Regions from separate parts of the Pedobacter sp. HDW13 genome, predicted to be linked through region 1. Evidence: riboswitches for the same ligand, from Rfam matches in the RefSeq annotation. Region 1 holds a riboswitch; each other region holds the start of a gene.
The links. Region 1 has a riboswitch for S-adenosylmethionine ahead of G7074_RS22830 (O-acetylhomoserine aminocarboxypropyltransferase/cysteine synthase family protein). Riboswitches for the same ligand answer to the same signal wherever they lie in the genome.
Positions count from the first base shown of each region.

Region 2: another riboswitch for S-adenosylmethionine. It lies ahead of G7074_RS25065 (SusC/RagA family TonB-linked outer membrane protein); the one in region 1 lies ahead of G7074_RS22830 (O-acetylhomoserine aminocarboxypropyltransferase/cysteine synthase family protein).
Region 3: another riboswitch for S-adenosylmethionine. It lies ahead of metH (methionine synthase); the one in region 1 lies ahead of G7074_RS22830 (O-acetylhomoserine aminocarboxypropyltransferase/cysteine synthase family protein).
Region 4: another riboswitch for S-adenosylmethionine. It lies ahead of G7074_RS20040 (peroxiredoxin); the one in region 1 lies ahead of G7074_RS22830 (O-acetylhomoserine aminocarboxypropyltransferase/cysteine synthase family protein).

Region 1 is NZ_CP049868.1:5,472,444-5,477,468, reverse strand. It holds partial or broken gene G7074_RS22840 (PLP-dependent aspartate aminotransferase family protein) at 1-10, shown strand, start outside; gene G7074_RS22835 (hypothetical protein) at 67-1,074, opposite strand; SAM riboswitch class I at 1,288-1,398, shown strand; gene G7074_RS22830 (O-acetylhomoserine aminocarboxypropyltransferase/cysteine synthase family protein) at 1,672-3,003, shown strand; gene metX (homoserine O-acetyltransferase) at 3,037-4,095, shown strand; gene G7074_RS22820 (homoserine dehydrogenase) at 4,209-5,025, shown strand, end outside.
Region 2 is NZ_CP049868.1:6,035,318-6,040,342, forward strand. It holds gene G7074_RS25065 (SusC/RagA family TonB-linked outer membrane protein) at 1-1,995, opposite strand, end outside; SAM riboswitch class I at 2,315-2,421, opposite strand; gene G7074_RS25070 (peroxiredoxin) at 2,560-3,831, shown strand; gene G7074_RS25075 (AraC family transcriptional regulator) at 3,871-4,749, opposite strand.
Region 3 is NZ_CP049868.1:2,710,531-2,715,555, forward strand. It holds gene G7074_RS11530 (S41 family peptidase) at 1-390, opposite strand, end outside; gene murQ (N-acetylmuramic acid 6-phosphate etherase) at 581-1,387, shown strand; gene G7074_RS11540 (hypothetical protein) at 1,558-2,124, shown strand; gene G7074_RS11545 (Bax inhibitor-1/YccA family protein) at 2,164-2,919, shown strand; SAM riboswitch class I at 3,036-3,139, shown strand; gene metH (methionine synthase) at 3,303-5,025, shown strand, end outside.
Region 4 is NZ_CP049868.1:4,736,570-4,741,594, reverse strand. It holds gene G7074_RS20045 (peroxiredoxin) at 1-261, opposite strand, end outside; gene G7074_RS20040 (peroxiredoxin) at 283-1,599, opposite strand; SAM riboswitch class I at 1,773-1,883, opposite strand; SAM riboswitch class I at 1,916-2,021, opposite strand; gene G7074_RS20035 (ABC-F family ATP-binding cassette domain-containing protein) at 2,599-4,188, shown strand; gene G7074_RS20030 (TetR/AcrR family transcriptional regulator) at 4,207-4,803, shown strand; gene G7074_RS20025 (alpha/beta fold hydrolase) at 4,822-5,025, opposite strand, start outside.

The DNA of each region.
Region 1 (5,025 bases):
TTTAAACTAGCATTTAACCCTATAAGGTTTCTAAAACCTTATAGGGTTATCTATAGGACTTAAAAACTATTTCGGGTTACAAACCGTAGTTAATTTAAGCGAATAATTGGCTTCTAAAGGCTCATTGGTTTGCGCTAAACGTTGTGAACCCGTATTGGCCGGACAAGCAATATCGCCTGCGGCATCGTAAACCAATTTGTTGCCGTTGGCCAATAACTCTTTAGGTACATAAATCTGCACTTTAGTAATTGAATAGCCCGAAGGAAAATAGCGAACATAATAACCATCAGGATGTTTGGTCCAGATGCCGCTGGGCACATCGCTTCTTGGAGGTGCCATACCTGCTACAATTGCATATTTCTCCATATCAGCATAGGTGTAATTGCCTGATGCCACCAACTGCCTGATATTGTTTTCGGCTTCAAACACAGCTTTTAAGCCTGATGGCAACTGATCTTTAGCTTTCTCCATTACATCAAAAGGTAAAATACCCAAAGCACCACCTTCTAACTGGGTAAGTTGCTTAGGTGTAAGTAACTTAATGGCAGTAAGTTTAACCTGGCCGCTGTAATCGGCAAATTTTGTGCGGGCAATAATGGTCCACAATAAAACCTGAATATCGTGCTGTTCTACTTCGGGGTGCTTTTCGGCACTCTTTAATATCGATACTACAATTTCTTCTTTGGGTCCTAAAACCGGAGCAAACATGTAGCCATCGCCTTTTGAAGGGGCAAAGGTTCCGGCTTTAAGGCAATAGCTTTTATTGGTCATTTCGTAAAAACCTTCGCAAAGCACATAACCGCCCTCCGGATTTTTAGGTAATAAATATAAAGGCTGAAATTTCTCCTTCGATTTAAAATCGGGCATCATCTCGCCTTCGCGATTCACATCTTCAAAACTGGTGGTAATGGCAGCAGGCTGTTTCAGGAATTTATCAACCCCTAAGGCTTTAGCACCCTGTGCTGTACCCACTTTTAGTAGTTTATCTTTTAAGCCACCAAACTGGGCATTAACGTTATTTAAGCAGGCAACAGTAAATAGTATTGCCAAACCATAGAATTTTACATTTTTCATGATGATTAGATTTAGATAGGTAACACAAACTTAAAGTTTTAACCATTAACTTTATATTAAAATATTTAAGGAGCCTTAATTATTTAAAATTAGCACCCTCATTCACAGTAGCTTGCTTTAAATTCAAAATTTTATTTTGTGGATTAAAATTAAATTCAGACATTTGGAATATTATTTGGCAATAAGCTAAGTAAAAGTCAATCTTCAGAGGTTGATTTATAAAGAAGTGGCGAGAGACTGGCTCCATGACCCACTGGCAACCCTCAGAAAGAGAAGGTGCCAATTCCTGACTGGCTAACACGGTGTTATCTGGTGATATAAATTTTAACTGATGAAAACATTAAATCTTCAATCGCTAAGCGAACCTGGTTCAAACCTTAAAAAAGTAGAAGATCTTTCTATGTCTTTTATGTGTTGCAATATGCAGGCGATTACTTGTATGTGCTGTTGCATACAGTAATTTAAAAATCTTCCCTTTTTGTGTTTTTCAAACTGGAAGGTCCCGCTAAAACGGGATACGCCCACACAGCTTTAACCTTTAGGTTAATCTGATCCCTACAGATTATTCAACATTTAAAAATTTAAGCATTAAAGATTATGTCAACTTCATATAAATTCGAAACTTTACAAATACACGCAGGTCAGGAAATCGATCCAACTACAGGCTCAAGGGCTGTTCCTATTTATCAAACCACTTCATACGGTTTTAAAAATGCTGAGCATGGAGCCAATTTATTTGCTTTAAAAGAGTTCGGTAATATCTATACCAGGATCATGAACCCAACCAGCGATGTTTTCGAAAAACGCATTGCAGCTTTAGAAGGTGGCGTAGCAGCATTAGCAGTAGCATCTGGTCAGGCAGCACAATTTATTGCCTTAAATAATATCCTGGAGGCTGGCGACAGCATTGTTTCTTCATCTCATGTTTACGGCGGTACTTATAATCAGTTTAAAGTAGCGTTTAAGCGTTTGGGTATTCATGTTGATTTTGCTAACCCGGATGTGCCAGAAGAATTTGAAGCTAAAATTACCGATAAAACAAAAGCTATTTATTTAGAGACTATCGGTAACCCGGCATTTAGTGTGCCCGATTTTGAAAAAATTGCGGCTATTGCCAAAAAATATGATCTTCCTTTAGTTGTTGATAATACTTTCGGTGCTGCAGGTTACCTGTTTAAACCATTAGAACATGGCGCTAACGTAGTGGTACAATCGGCTACCAAATGGATTGGCGGACATGGAACCAGCATTGGTGGTGTAATTGTTGATGGCGGAAATTATAACTGGGGAAATGGTAAGTTTCCACAATTTAGTCAACCATCAGAAGGCTACCATGGTTTGGTTTTTAGCGATGTTTTCGGTGTCGACGGTCCTTTTGGCAATATTCAGTTTATTATTCGTGCCCGTGTAGAAGGTTTAAGGGATTTAGGTCCGGCTATTGCGCCGTTCAACTCTTTCCTGTTATTGCAAGGTCTCGAAACTTTATCGCTTCGTGTACAACGCCATGTAGATAATGCTTTAGAATTGGCTACCTGGTTAGAAAATCACCCGGCAGTTAAAGAAGTGGCTTATCCTGGTTTGGCCAGCAGTAAATACAATAATTTGGCAAAGAAATATTTAAGCAATGGCTTTGGAGCAGTTTTATCTTTCGAGTTAAACGGCAGCAAAGAAAGAGCAACCCAATTAATCGATAATTTAAAACTGATTTCGCACCTCGCAAACGTGGGCGATGCCAAAACGCTGATTATCCAGCCATCGGCTACCACACACCAGCAATTAAGCGATAGCGAACAACTGGCTGCAGGTGTTAAACCGAACTCGCTTCGCGTATCAGTTGGTATCGAGCATATCGACGACATTAAGGCCGATTTTGAGCAGGCTTTTGCAGCAATTGGCTTATCAGTAAGTACAGCCAGTTTACAAGCCTAATCCTTTTTTTATTACCATCAGCATTATTTTAGCATGAGCACAGCATCAACATATCAATATAACAAACAATTTAAGCTCGAAAGCGGAAAAAAAATCCGTAACCTGCAAATCGCTTATCAAACATATGGCAAATTAAACACAAAGAAAGATAACGTAATATGGGTTTGCCATGCGCTTACTGCCAATGCCGATGTTTTTGAATGGTGGGAAGGTTTGTTTGGGCAAAACGCTTTATTCAATCCAAACGATCATTATATTATTTGTGCTAATGTTTTAGGCTCTAATTATGGTACAACCAATCCTTTAAGTACCAATCCGGTTAACAGCCTGCCTTATTACTTGTCGTTTCCGCAGTTTACCATCCGCGATTTTGTATCAGCGCACCAGCTTTTAGCGGCGCATTTACAAATCGATACCATTAAACTATTAATTGGTGGCTCGTTAGGTGGACAACAAGCTGTTGAATGGAGCATTATTGAGCCGAATAAAATTGAGAACCTGATTTTAGTGGCTACTAATGCCGTGCATTCGCCCTGGGGAATTGCCTTTAACGAAAGTCAGCGACTAGCCATTACTACCGACCGTACTTTTTATGCCAATAAGCCTGATGGAGGCATTAAAGGTTTGAAAGCAGCCAGAAGCATTGCACTTTTAAGCTATCGTACTTACAATGCCTATGGCAGCACACAGGTAGAAAGTGTAAACGATAAAACTGATAATTTCAGGGCTTCGTCTTATCAGAATTATCAGGGAGAGAAATTAACCAATCGCTTTAACGCATACAGTTATTATTATTTAACCAAAGCAATGGATAGCCACAATGTTGGCCGCAACCGCAAAAGCATAGCTGATGCCTTAAAGCTGGTTAAAGCAAACACACTGGTAATTGGAATCGAAAACGACTTTTTATTCCCGATTTCAGAACAGAAATACCTGGCCGATCACATTACAGGTGCTGAATTTGCCACCATCCATTCTGAATATGGTCATGACGGGTTCTTAATCGAAACCAATACTTTAACCAATATTATCGGAACTTTTATTAAAGAGAGCCGCGATAAGAAAATAATCAAATTACAGCATACTGCATAGAAAGAGTAAAAGCAGAAAGACTTAAGCGTAAAGCTAAATAATAAAGACAAAAACAAATATAAGAACAATAGGATCGGTTAAAATCCGGTTATCTGTATAATCACAAAATAAAAATGAGTAAGAATTTAAAAATCGGTTTATTTGGTTTCGGAGTTGTAGGACAAGGTTTGCTGGACATTATCCAGAGCCAGAACCTGAATCTGGAAATCATTAAAATCGCGATAAAAGATCCAAAGAAGAAACGTACGCTCAATAAAGATTTGTTTACTACCGATCGTAACGAAATACTGAATAATACCGAAATCAATACAATTGTAGAATTGATTAACGATGCAGATGCTGCATACGAAATTGTAACTACCGCCTTAAAAAATGGCAAAAATGTAGTTTCGGCCAATAAAAAAATGATTGCTACCCACTTAAAAGAGCTGGTAGATTTACAGGCAGAACACGGTACTTCCCTATTGTATGAAGGTGCAGTGTGTGGTAGTATTCCAATTATCCGTAACTTGGAAGAATATTACGATAACGAATTGTTCCATGCATTAAGTGGCATTTTTAACGGATCGTCCAATTACATTCTGTCGAAAATATTTAACGAAAACCAGAGCTACGATTCGGCATTGAAAGAAGCTCAGGACTTAGGTTTTGCCGAAACCGATCCTATTTTGGATGTGGGAGGTTACGATCCGAAATATAAACTGGCTATTGCTACGGCCCATGCTTATGGTTTATTTGTAAACCCCGATATCATCCTGAACATTGGTATCCAAAACCTTTCGCAGTACGATATTAAATATGCACGCGAGAAAAATTTTAAAATCAAACTGGTACCAACAGCCCGTAAGGTAAATACCAAAGATGTGGTAACTTATGTTTTGCCTAAACTAGTAGCTAAGGATGATTTCTTGTATAATGTAGAAAACGAGT
Region 2 (5,025 bases), 560 kb from region 1:
GTAAGGATCTGCATCTTTACCTACTTTAGACCAGCCACCACGTATTTTTAAATAGTTAAGGGCATCGCTTTTAATATCCAAAGCTTCGGTAGCTACAAAACTTCCATTAAACGAGGGGTAAAAATACGACCTGTTTTGAGCAGGCAAGGTAGACGACCAATCGTTACGGGCAGTAATGTTGGCAAAAAGGTAATTTCTGAAACCAAGTTGCCCTGAAGCATACACACTATACGATTTTAAACGTGACAGGTTATTTGATGATACCAATGGATCGCGTGAGTTTTTAAGCGTATAAAGTCCAGCAATGGCCAGTTTAGGTGCACTTTGGTCGTTTTGTTCGATATACTGCCTGCGGATATTCCCCCCACCCAGCAATTCGAGGCTAAAATCATCGTTTAGCTGTTTGTTAAAGTTTAAGGTTGCATCGGTATTGTTTTCGTTTACCGTAAAAGCACTTTCGGTGTACGATCCAAATGGTGTTCCGTTGGTACCATAAGCAATCCGTACTTTACGCCTGTCGTTATAATAATCCGTTCCTGATCTGAAATTTAAATCAAGCCCGTCTATGATTTTATAATTCAACGCTAAACTTCCGATTATGCGGTTCCTGTTTTGCGATACCGTATTCTCGTAAGCTACCCAATATGGATTGCTGTAATAGCTGTTATTCCAGTTAAACGTTTTTCCATTCTCATCCAAATAATTTTTCAACTGGTTAATATCAACCTGACGACCAAACCAGGTAAACTGCAACATGGTACTCGTAGAGCGCGAACCACCTGTACCCGGTAAGTTATCCGAATTAAGTTTACTGTAATTGGCATTAGCCGTTAAAGTTAATTTCGGGGTTATTTTAAGGCTGGTATTCAGCACAAACGAATTTTTCCCCTGTCCCGAATTAGGCACAATACCTACCTGTTTTAAATTGTTGTAAGAGATCCTGTAATCGTATTTTTCTCCGGCATCTGCAATCGATACACCGTTATTTAAGGAATAACCGGTTTGGAAAAAATCGCGAACATTATCCGGATGCGCTTCAAAAGGAACAGCTACACCTTTAGAGAAAAACTGCGGAATTAGCCTGCCATCCAGTTTCGGTCCCCAGCTCTCATCAACCCCGTCATTTAAACCTTTACCAGCACCATCCACATAGCTAAATTTACCTTCAGAACCTTGTCCAAAAGCATTTTGATATACCGGAAGGGTAAGCAGGCTTTCTAAAACCGCGTTCGAGTTAACGGCAATTCCCAATCCTTTTTTCGATTTACCGGTTTTGGTTTTGATGAGGATTACGCCTGCTGCAGCCCGCGATCCGTACAATGCGGCTGCATTTGGGCCTTTAAGCACACTCATTGATTCAATATCTTCAGGATTGATATCCGAAATGGTATTGGCATAATCCCGGGCACCGGCCGAGTTTAACTGCGAGTTATCAACCGGAATTCCATCTACCACAAACAGTGGCTGGTTGTTACCGGCAATGGAAGTTTCACCCCTGATTACCACGCGCGACGACCCCATACTTCCCTGGCTATTGGTTACCCTTACACCGGCAATTTTACCAGCCAGGGCATTAACCAGGTTCGATTCTTTAGCTTCGGCCAAATCCTGCCCCTTTAATTCCTGAACGGCATAACCCAGCGATTTCTTTTGGCGCGATATACCTAAAGCAGTAACTACAACCTCATCAAGCGACTGATCGCTCGATTGCAATACCACAGCGATAGGACTACCTTTAACAACAGGTATTTCCTGGGTTTTAAAGCCAATGTATGAGAATATAAGGGTAGCTTTTTCGGGTGCGTTAATGCTAAAAACCCCTTTACCATCGGTAGTGGTAGCTTGTTTGGTTTCTTTGATCAAAACAGAAACACCCGGCAGGGTTTCGCCCTCGGCCGATTTTACCGTACCTGTAACAGGTACATTTTGCGCAAGTAACTGCTGCGCCGTAAAGAGCAGCAAAATAAACGCTATTGATTTAATTTTTTTGAACATCTTGTGTTGTAATAATTAGTTAATGGAGACAATAATTTGGGCAATACCTTTCCACCACGGCTATAAACCGTATTTTTTGTTTAAAAAATGAAAGGATTGGTTAGCTTAAAAGCCCGTTAAAATGAATGCATCTTAACAGGGCATACGCATTCGGAAATACCTCGTTTGGTTTAAATAAATAGATTTTAGTACGTCTGTTTTTTTCATCTGGAAATGATCATTAGTAAATAAGTTACTTTCAAAAAAGCCCGGGTACAAAAAAAGCACCTCAACCAAAAGTCAGAAGTGCTCCATATTAATAAGGATAACGCAAACTGCTGACTTAACTACCCCAGATTCATCCGGGATGGAATTAGCACCATTTCTAAAACTTAGATGGTTGCTAAGGCTTCACAGGGCCATTCCCTCCGCCTTTCTTGATAAGCATTTTTAAATAACTGGGGCAAAGGTATAATTAAATCCAGTAATTCTATAGTTTTTATATATTTTTTATCTGAAAATTTTTTCTTGCCAAATACGAGCCGTATATTTGTCGACCAATTTAGTCGATTAAAACACATCCCAATGAATCTGAAATCAATTTTCACAGCCGTTTTGACCATATCAACTACCATATCCTTTGCACAAGATCAAACCGTATTGGCCAATCATACAGGGGTAAAAGCCCATAAAGAAAAGTCTAATGCCTTTGTAGCACTCGGCAGCTGGCGCGGAGTTGCCAAAGTAAAAGAAGGATTGGAAATCCCTTTCAACTTTGATATCAACGAAAAAAATGGTCAGCAGAAATTATATTTCCGCAATGCCGAAGAAAGTTTTGAAGGCGGTTTAGTTAAACAAACTGCCGATTCGCTTTTTGTCAAACTCGATCAGTTTGATAACGAACTGGCATTTGCCATAACTGGCGATCAGCTTACCGGCACATTAAGAAAACAAGGCCAGACCGGTAAACCTTTGGCCATTGTAGCCGAGCGTAAAAACTACCGTTTCGAAACAGACGGTAAACCTGTAACAGCCAATTACTCCGGAAGCTACGATGTGGTTTTCAAATCGCCAAATGGCAAGGACGAAAAAACAGTAGGTTTATTTAAGCAAACAGGCAACAAACTTACCGGTACTTTTTTACGTGTAACCGGCGATTCGCGCTACCTGGAAGGCGTGGTAGAAGGTAACGAATTTCAGTTATCAAGCTTTATTGGCTCCTCTCCTGCTTACTACAAAGGCACTTTCCAGTCCAATGGCACTTTAAGCGGTGAAATCTTAGGTGCAAGAGGAAGTCAGCCTTTTACAGGTGTTAAGAATGCCAACGCTGCCCTGCCCGATGCCTACAAACTCACCTACCTGAAACCGGGTTATAAAACCCTCGATTTTAGTTTCGCAGATGTTAATGGAAAAAAGATTTCGTTAAAAGATGAAAAATACAAAAACAAGGTAGTTGTTTTAACCATCACTGGCAGCTGGTGCCCCAATTGTGTAGATGAAGCTACCTTTATTGCCCCTTGGTATAAAGAAAACAAGAAACGTGGTGTAGAGGTTATTGCCTTACATTACGAACGCTCTACTGAGCCAGAATATGCTAAAAAAGTAATGAGCCGTTTCCGAGAGCGCTTTGGTATCGAATACGATCAGGTTATTGCCGGTACAGCCGATAAACAAGTGGTAGCCGAATCCTTACCTGCATTAGATTCGTTTGTATCTTTCCCTACTACCATTATTATCGATAAACAGGGAAATGTTGCCCAAATACACACCGGCTTTAATGGTCCGGCTACAGGCAAATTTTACGACGAATTTAAAAAAGAGTTTAATACCGAGATTGATGCTTTATTGAAGAAGTAAATGCAATCTAAACCTTTGTTCCCTGGTTAATTAAAAGTACTAAGCCGTAGCCACCATCTTTTTGTAATCGCGTGGGGTTACACCTTTGGCTTCTTTAAAAAACCGGTTAAAATTAGACAGACTATTAAAACCACATTCGTAAGCCAGGTTACCGATTTGCCTTTCGCCATCGGTAATCAGCTTGCAGGCATGGCCAATACGTACTTCATTTACAAACTCAACAAAAGTTTTTTGGGTGCGGCTTTTAAAATAACGGCAAAAAGCCTGTTTATTCATGTTAATCAACGCGGCAACATCGTCCAGTTGCATATCGGTAGCAAAGTTTTCAAACACATACTTAAATACCTTATCCATCCTGTCGTTATCTTTTAGCTGGTAGGTATTGGTATAACCCTGACTGGCCAGTAAATCGTACTCTTTGGTATGGCTCAATACCTCGAGTATTTTAAACAGCGAAATCATTTTCGGAAAATCTTCTTCCTCTTTTACCAGCTGTACCAGGAGTTTTTTTAACTGCGATTTGGTTTCCCCATAAAACTTCATTCCCCGACCGGCTATCTGCAATACCGCTTTCATTTTCTGCATATTACCCAGCTGTGCCAGCAATTCGATCAGCTTATCCGGATTAAAAAATACCGAAATAGAACGCGCGTGTTTCTGGTTTACCTTATCGTCAAAATAGGCTTCGCGGTTGTACCAAACATGCGGAATATTGGAGCCAAGAAAAATCAGCTCACCTTTTTCAAAATTTTCTATACTATCGCCAATAATGCGTTTGCCTTCACTTTCAACCATGTAGGTAATCTGACATTCGACATGAAAATGAAAAGCTGTAGAAAAGTAAGGCTGATCTATTACCTTCGTTTTAAAGATCTCATTATCCAAACCTTCCAGTATTTTAGCAAAAACCGGTTTCATAAGGGCATTTTTATATAGTTTATATTTGGTTAGGTCAATACCACGCCAAACACTGCTTAAGTGAGCAGATCCTATTTGGAGATAACAACCTTGAGTCAAATATACGCTACATTATCAAAATAAAGCAAACAAAGTATAATACTTGCTAAAATAACATCAAAAATAGCAAACAGAGCTTTAGAATTTAGTCTTTCTTCGGCCTAACTTTGAGTAATTACCCATACTAACCAAATCAATAAAATGAATCCGTAACCCGACAAGGTTAAAAATTAAGGA
Region 3 (5,025 bases), 2.8 Mb from region 1:
TGGTCCGTCTTTAACAACGCCCGTAACCATCATAGTGTCGTTAAGCATGTAATACTCTATGCCAACCCCCTCAAAGTTTCCCTCCAGGTTATCGCTCATATCCTGTGCATCGGTTGGCGGCAGGTAAACACTATGCGGATCTAACTGATGTAAAACACTATCAATAGGTAAATTTTGAAGCGAATCGGTATTGATATCATCAACGTAGTTGCCGTTAATGATGTGAAGAATTTCGTTTAATTTCTCGTCGCTGTTGCTGGCTAGCTGTGGACTTTTTTTAACGCCAAAGCCTTGATCTTTGATAAATTTTATGCCCAAAAACATACCTGCTATTAAGATTACAGAATAGCTTATAGCGATCAGTATATTATTACGGGTATTTTTTTTCATCAGCGTTACTGCAAATTTATGAAAATTAGCGGGTTGATATATTTTTTAACTGTATTTTCTTGTCTTTTGTTTATAATTTTTAACATAAATTAACCATAACAAAGGCTGAATTGAATTTTATGAGATATATTTTTGAATTTTTAAAGGTGTATTTAGAAAGAATTTACCGAATTTTATCAAAATTAAATTTATGAACAGAGTTACCGAGCAAGAATCTAACTACAGCCACATCGATAAGATGTCGGTGTTGGAAGTCTTGCAGGGCATTAATAACGAAGATAAGACTGTAGCTTTTGCTGTAGAAAAATCTTTGCCTCAGATCGAAAAATTAACTTCGGCAGTTGCCGAAAGAATGAAAAAAGGTGGTCGTCTTTTTTATATCGGAGCGGGTACCAGTGGGCGTTTAGGTGTGGTAGATGCATCAGAATGTCCGCCTACCTATGGTGTGCCTTTTGATTGGGTTGTAGGCATTATTGCCGGTGGAGATACCGCTATCAGAAGGGCTGTAGAATTTGCAGAGGATGATGCTGAACAAGCCTGGGAAGATTTGCAGGAGTTTAATATTAACGAAAAAGACTGTCTGGTTGGCCTGGCTGCATCAGGGACTACTCCTTATGTTATTGGGGGCTTAAATACGGCACGTAAACATGGCGTTTTAACGGGTTGCATTGTTTGCAATACCGGCGGACCAATTGCTGCAGAATCTGACTTCCCTGTTGAAGTGGTGGTTGGCCCTGAGTTTATTACCGGTTCTACAAGAATGAAATCGGGAACGGCACAAAAACTGGTTTTAAATATGCTTAGTACTACGGTTATGGTACAGTTAGGACGTGTGGTTGGTAATAAGATGGTTGATATGCAATTAACCAATCATAAGTTGGTAGATCGTGGGACACAAATGGTTGCTGATGAGCTGCACATTGGCTACGAAGAAGCTGCTGAGTTGCTGAACCGCTACGGAAGTGTACGTAAAGCTGTAGAAGCCGGACAACATTAACAAATGATTGAAGGATGGAATGACAGAATTGGAGATGGGCTTAAACATTCACTCATTCAAAATTCGTTCATTCAAAATTAAATTAATGACTGAAGGGTAGAATGATTGAATTGGAGATGGGCTAAGAACATTTACTTATTCAAAATTCACGCATTCAATAATTAAAAACTATGCACGAGATTGAGCCTTATTACCAGTGGCGAGACGATTATATTTCGGCTGAAGATGAACGTTCACCGTTTTATAATACCGAATATTCTGAGCTTTACTTCGATAAGCAGATTTATAACTTTTTACTTCACCCACAATGGGATGAATTTGGATCGAGCACACTGTACATGAAGGTGCTGTATGCCGATTACGATCGCGGTTATGCCATAATAGAGTTTATCGGTGAGTGGAACGATGCCATCAACAACGATATTATGTTGCTCAAACGCGATGTGGTAGAGTTGATGATGGATGAAGGCATTAATAAATTTATCCTCATCGGAGAAAATGTGCTCAATTTCCATGCTTCTGATGATAGCTATTACGAAGAGTGGTTTCAGGAGGTGGAAGATGGCTGGATTGTTGGTGTGAATTTTCAGGAACATGTAATTGCCGAGTTTCGCGATAACAACATCGATTATTACATTAACTTTGGCGGCGATTTCGATAATCTGCCTTGGCGTACATTAAAGCCACTGCAGTTCTTTAAAAAAGTTGAAGAATTGCTGACAAAAAGATTGAACTAAATGTTTATTTTTATATAATTTAACACGCAAAAAATTAAAATGGAACAACAAAATTATCAATATCAGGACAACAGTGTTTTTGTACAGGAAAAATCTGTGTCTAAAAAATTCTTCGCTAACGTTTTCTTATGGATGTTCGTTGCATTGAGTTTATCTACAGTAGCTGCTTATCTTTTCGGTACCAACGAGCAGTTAATGCAGTATCTTTTAAATATTAACCCTGCAACAGGCAAAGTTAGTATGTCTATATTTGGTTATATAGCCATGTTCGCTCCGCTAGGCCTGGTTTTATTAATGGGCTTTGGTTTAAGCCGGTTATCATTACCTGCTTTAATAGGCGTATTTGTGCTTTACTCTGTATTAACCGGAATTAGCTTAAGCTTTATCTTGTTAACATATACTTCAGGTTCGGTAGTAAGCTGTTTTGCAGGTGCAGCCGGAATATTTGGAATTATGGCATTTATGGGTTATACAACCAATATCGATCTAAGCAAATTTGGTCCGATTCTGATGGTTGGGGTAATTGGTTTAGTAATTGCCAGTGTAATTAATATGTTTATTCAGAGCGAACAGTTCAGCTTGTTTATGGCTTTTATTGGCATTGCAATATTTACTGCATTAACAGCTTATGATGTGCAAAAGATTAAAAGAATTGGCGAAGGTATTGAGGCCAGCGGAGAACAGGTTCTTCAGATTGAATCTAAGAAAATGGCGATTGTAGCTGCGTTATCTTTATACCTGGATTTCTTAAACATCTTCCTGTTCTTACTACGCATTTTCGGAAGCAGAAAATAAACGGTTTAAACAGAACAATATTCTTAAGGCTGTGCAGTTTTGCATGGCCTTTGTAATTTTATTTGGCCACAAGGCGATAATTTTTGGAAATGATGCCGCTTTGTTGCATTTTTGTATGCTTATTAAGAAAGACGGAGGGATTAGACCCAACGAAGTCTTAGCAACCTGTGCCACACAAGGTGCTAAATTCTATTCTGCAAATAGCGGAAACAGATAAGTTTAGGATTACGATTCACGTACCAACTTTTTAGATAAGCCATTAATTTAGGAAACAAGTATGAAGTATTAAGACAATTTTGCCTTTACTTTTTGCTGCCACCTAATAAAAAGTGAGTTATCAATATTTCAACGCTTGATACTTGCTACTTGCTACAACAACAACAATGAGCATTAGAGAAGAATTAGAAAAACGTATTTTGGTGATTGATGGTGCAATGGGTACCATGATTCAGCGATATACCCTAACCGAAGAGGATTTTAGAGGGGAACGCTTTAAAGATCATCCCTGTGATGTAAAAGGCAATAACGATTTGCTTAACATTACACGCCCCGATATTATCAAAACCATACACCTCGAGTACATGGCTGCTGGTGCCGATATTATCGAAACCAATACCTTTAGTACACAGCGAATTTCGATGGCCGATTACCAAATGGAAGACCTTTCTTACGAAATGAGTTTTGAAGGAGCAAGGGTAGCCAAAGAAGCGGCCGACGAGTTTATGGCGGCTAATCCCGATCGCAAGTGTTTTGTTGCAGGTGCCATTGGCCCAACCAACCGTACCCTTTCTATGTCGCCGAATGTTAACGATCCTGGTTTTAGGGCGGTTTATTTTGATGAATTAGAAGCAGCTTATTACGAGCAGGTTCGTGGGTTGGTAGATGGTGGCTCGGATGTGTTGTTGATCGAAACCATTTTTGATACCCTAAATGCAAAAGTGGCTATTGTGGCCATTAAAAAATACGAAGAAGTAATTGGTCGTAAGCTCGAGATTATGATCTCGGGGACCATTACCGATGCTTCAGGAAGAACATTGTCGGGCCAAACGGCGGAGGCTTTCTTAAACTCGGTAATGCATGCCAAACCATTAAGTATCGGTTTTAACTGTGCATTGGGAGCTAAAGAAATGCGTCCGCATATCGAAGAGCTTGCCGCAAAAGCAGGTTGTTATGTTTCGGCTTATCCAAATGCAGGTTTACCCAACGAGTTTGGAGCTTATGATGAACAACCACACGAAACCGCTCACCTGGTTGATGATTTTATTGCATCAGGCTTTGTGAATATTGTTGGTGGTTGTTGCGGTACCACACCTGATCACATTGGTTGCATTGCTAAAAATGCCCGGAAAGCTGAGCCTAGAAAATTACCTGTGCTCGAACCTCATATGCGTTTAAGCGGACTTGAACCTGTAACCATTACCCCAGAAAGTATTTTTGTAAATATAGGCGAAAGAACTAATATTACCGGATCGCCAAAATTCTCGAAACTGATTTTAGGTGGCGATTATGAAGCTGCTTTAGCAGTTGCATTACAGCAGGTAGAAGGTGGCGCGCAGGTTATTGACGTGAATATGGATGAGGGGATGCTTGATTCGGAAGCAGCCATGACCAAATTCCTGAACCTGATTGCTTCTGAACCTGATATTGCCAAACTACCCATTATGGTCGATTCATCAAAATGGTCCGTGATTGAGAATGGCTTAAAATGCCTGCAAGGCAAGGGGATTGTGAACTCTATTTCCTTGAAAGAAGGCGAAGATAAATTCCGCGAAAGTGCCCGTAAAATTATGCAGTATGGTGCTGCGGTTGTGGTAATGGCTTTTGATGAGCAAGGACAGGCCGATAATTACGAACGCAGAAAAGAAATTTGTAAAAGAAGTTACGATATTCTTGTAAACGAAATCGGTTTCCCGGCAGAAGATATTATTTTCGACCCGAATATTTTAACCGTGGCCACCGGCCTGGAGGAACACAACAATTACGCAGTCGATTTTATTAACGCCACCCGCTGGATCAAAGAAAATCTGCCTCATGCCAAGGTAAGCGGTGGGGTTTCGAATATTTCGTTCTCTTTCAGGGGTAACAATGTGGTTCGCGAAGCCATGC
Region 4 (5,025 bases), 740 kb from region 1:
ATCGGGTGCAATGCGTTTTACGTGGAAATCATCGCGACGGGTGCCATTTAACAGGGTAAAAGTAGCATGTTCGAAATCCTTGCCTTTAAATTCGAAGTTAAAAGGCACCTGGGTTTCGCTTACATTAAATACACCGCGCCAAACCCCTTCTTTTATTGTTTTTTCTACAGCTACCGGTTTTACACCATCGGCCAAAACCTGTCCACCAATAAACAGTGAACTGAGCAAAACTGCTCCTTTAAAAATTTTATGTACGCTCATTTTATTTTGGTTTTTTAATGATTATTTTCCTTTTATCGATTCATTCTTGTTTACTGCAGCAGTTTCTGGTGCTGGTTCGGCAATCAGTTCGTCTAGTACGCGATTAAATTTCTTCTCGTAATCGTCGTAATATTTACCTGTTACCGTGCCGGTGTAACCGGTGTAAATTTCGCGTACCTCTCCTTTTCTATCGATGATAATGGTAGTTGGGAAAGCAATAAATTTGTTGAGTGCGGGCAGTTTCTGTGCTACCAGTTTCTTATCGGCCAGCCCACCGAATAGGATATCGTATTTGATATCGTATTTATCTCTCAGCTTTCCGAGCGTGTACTGGGCATAGGCCAGACTGTCTTTTTGTTCAAAACCAATGGCAATGGCTTCTACTCCGCGTTTTTGGTTTTTGTTAAACCAGGGCGAAAGAAAAACAGTCTGGTCGGTACAGTTCGGACACCAGGTACCCACAATTTCTACAATTACCACTTTGCCTTTGTATTTATCGTCGCTCAGCGAAACGGCTTTACCCTTAAGATCAGGAAAAGTGAAATCGAGTTTTTTATAGCCTTCTTTTAAAAAGGTTAATTTATAGGGATCAGGCAGGTTGGCATCGTTGTTTTTAGTGGCATCGAACTTGATGTTTTTATAGATACCAAAACCCTGATCTCCTGATAGCGTGCCATCTTCATTTACTTTTCCTTTAATAATAAAAGGACTTGGACCGGTAAAGCCCGATAAAGCGAACTCATTTCCTTGTATGGTGCCTTCAATTTCACGGCTATCGCCTACAACCGTCATAATTACGCCCGTAAGCTTATTCCCGTTTTGTTTCAGCACCGCAATTGATGCAGGAACAGCTTCTTTACTGTATAATTTAAGTTCCCATTTGCCCGATAGGTCGGCAGTAGGTTTTACATCTTTACCGGGCTCTACAAAGCGGTAGGTTTTACCAGGCTCGGCCGTAAATGGCAGAGAGTTCCCCCTGAAACCTGGTACCAAACTCCGATACTCACCACTTAATGTACCATTGGGTTCTATTTTGGCCACCAGGGCTGCATCGTAAGTATTCATTTTAACGAAAATCGAATCCTTTCCAAGACGCTGCACATGGAAATCATCGCGACGGGTGCCATTTATCAAAGTAAAAACAGCGTGTTCAGGATCTTTGCCCTTAAATTCGAAATTAAATGGAACAGCCGATTCGCTCACCGTAAATACACCGCGCCATATTCCTTCTTTAATAAAGGCTGCGGGTGGTTTAACTGTTGCCGAAAAGGCCGAACTACTGATCAATAGTCCCAAAGAGAGGCCTTTTAGTGTGGGTAGATAGTTTTTAAAGTTCATGTTTATGGTTTTAGTTTAGTAATTCTGTTTTAAAACCCTGTGGAGCAGACATACCATTTCCATGACTGGTAAATTACCAGCCGCTTAATCAAAAAAGAAAAGCATGTTTGAAACTGTAAATGCTATTTACAACAGCAGGAGTTTTGTAGTTTAAGTGTTTTCATATCTTAGTTAATTTATTTTTCCCCCGAAAAATTTCGGACGAATGAGTAAAGCACTTATTTCATTGCTGAAAAGTTGCTAGAAGATCGACGAGGCTCCCTCTCCCTTCTTCTGTATAAATCATCTACTAGTGGTGGAATTATTAGATGCAGTAAATTTATTTTTCCGGAATACCTCCGGAATGAGTAAAGCACTTATTTCATTACTGAAAAGTTGCTAGAAGATCGATGAGGCTCCCTCTCCCTTCTTCTGTATAAATTATCTACTATTGGTGGAATTACTAGATGCTGTAAAGGTAAAACAAAAAATATTAAAAACCAATTAAACCTATAGATTTTATAGTATTTATTTTTTCTGTGATAATCGGATAGTAATGAGGGCTTAATCGTATCTTGTGAAAAGCTTAAATAACATCCTGGATTGTACGCCATCTGTGCTGAATGAATTTTCCACCATTACATAAAGCGCCACACATTGCACAACCAGGATGTTATTTTTATGAATTGCTGAAATCACCAGGCTATTCGGCAAGAGAATTTGGTGATTGGCCAAATATATAAAAAGTCTACCAATTTAGTATACTTTATTAAAAATAATCAGGCTTACGCTTAATTTGCCTTATAAAAGCATATCTCCCCACCTACCTTCTTTCATTTTAATAAACAAAGCAACGAAGTGTTGCACCTTATGTTATGAAGTATATTAAGATTTAATCAACTCATATTCTGCTTATTAGTAAATACGATTCTAAATTATTCTTATTAAACATTTTTGTTAAACAAAAAAGAATAATACCTTTACACCCGTAAATATTTTTCAATTGCCTAATGTTTAGCTATGAGTTTAATCATCCGATCCCTTTCTTATACCCATCCCGATAACGAGCAACTCTTCAATAACCTCTCGCTAAACATTGCCAGCGGCGATAAAGCGGCATTAGTGGGCATTAATGGCGTAGGCAAATCAACCTTGCTCAAAATGCTTGCAGGTGCTATGCAACCCGGTTCAGGCGAAATCATCACCCCTGAAAAGCCGTGGTACATTCCGCAGCATTTAGGAGAATACGACCAGTATACCGTTGCCCGCACACTTGGCATCGATCAAAAGCTAAAAGCCCTGCAAGCTATTCTGGCTGGTGATGCCGATCCGCAGCATTTTACCGATCTGAATGATGACTGGGAAATTGAGCAGAAAGTAAGTCAGGCATTAAAAAAATGGAGACTAGAACATTTATCAACCGATCAGTTACTTGGCAGCCTGAGTGGAGGACAGAAAACAAAAATTTTCCTGGCCAGCATAAACCTGCACCAACCAGAGCTGATTTTGCTAGATGAACCTTCCAACCATTTGGATATCCAAACCCGAAAAAAATTATATCAATTTATAGCGCAGAGCAAGGCAACCATTTTGGTGGTGAGTCATGACAGAAGCTTGCTTAATCTGATGAATAAAACCCTCGAGCTGAGTAAAAAAGGCATTGAGGTTTATGGTGGCAATTTTGAATTTTATCAGCAGCAAAAGCTGGAAAAGGTTAATGCCCTGCATGCACAGCTTAACGAACAGGCCAAAACACTTAAACAAACAGAGAAGAAAGCACGCGATGTAGCCTACCAGCGCCAAAAACAAGAGCAGCGTGGTAAAAGCGCCGGACAAAGCAACTCGCTTCCCCGCATTATTGCCGGCGGATTGAAAAGTAAATCGGAACGGAGTACGGCTAAAGTACTTGATGCCCAGCATGAAAAAATAACGGGCTTACAGGAAAACATGCAGGAAACGCGGTCGCAAATTCAACAATATCAGGTGTTAAAAATCAACATCATGGCATCCGAAATACACCATGGAAAATTACTGATCGATGCCGAAGCAATTAACTTCGGATATACCATTCCTTTGCTGCAAGAAGGAATCAGTTTCCAGCTTCGATCGGGCGAAAGGATGCAGATTAAAGGAGCAAATGGCTCGGGCAAAAGCACCTTACTAAAAATCGTAACTGGAGAGCTGCAACCCATCCAGGGAAATTACAGCGCTACCGATTTTTCCTATCTTTACCTCGATCAGGATTATGCGATGATTAAGCCAGAGCTAAGCATTTACGACCAGATACAAGAATATAATTCGATTGGATTGCAGGAACACGAAATCAGAGCATTTTTAGTGCATTCGCAATTTGATGCAGCCTCTTTTGACCGCAAATGTGTGGGATTGAGTGGAGGCGAAAAAATGAAGCTCGCGCTGTGCTGTCTTTCTGTAAGTAACCTCAAACCCGACATGCTTATTTTGGACGAGCCGACTAATAATCTGGATCTGAAGAGCCTGGATGTACTTACTGCGGCCATAAAAGATTATGCAGGCACACTGTTGGTGATCTCTCATGATGAATATTTTATCAAAGAGATTGGTATAAACAGTTACATTAATTTAAATTAACAGCGATTAAACAATAACATGCCACTTAAAAATACCGGAACCGAACAATTAATTAAAGACACCGCCAAAAGGCTCATTTTTGCCGAAGGTAAATTGCATGCCACCACTCAGGAAATTGCCGATGCGGCTGGAGTAAACCGTACCGCACTGCACTACTATTTCCGCTCGAGGGATTTACTCATTGCAGCTGTTTTTCAGGAAGCGATGCAAGGGCTGAGCGAACGCCTTAACGCATGTATGGCTTCTGCTAAACCATTCAGGCAAAAGGTTGAATTTCTGATTGAAGTATTTTTAAAGGATATGATGGCTTTCCCCTATCAGGAAACTTTTCTCGTAACCGAAATCAACACACTCGGAAAGCAACTGGTTGGAAATATCGATTCAGGTCCTGTTGAAAGCTTTTTAAACGAAGTGCAACAAGAAATGGACTCGGGCAATGTTAAAACGATGCCTCCCTACCAATTCCTGATGAACCTTTTTTCGCTATTATCTTATCCCCTCATTATGGCTCCTTTGTACAAGCAGTTATTTCAACTCACAGATAATGCTTTTGATGAACTTATTACTGCCCGAAAAGCAATGATTGTGGATCTGATTTTTATCCATCGCGGATAATTAAGGATGAAGGGATGCTTAGCGGGCCAGATTTGCAACCTCAATAATGGCATCGACAAAAGCCTGTGGCGCCTCCTGAGGAAGCACATGCCCAATGCCACCGCTAATGGTATGGTGCACATATTTGCCTGTAAATTTACTAGCGTATTGTGCCGGATCTGGATGCGGCGCCCCGTTGGCATCTCCCTCAAGGGTTACTGTGGGGACCGAAATAGTAGGTGA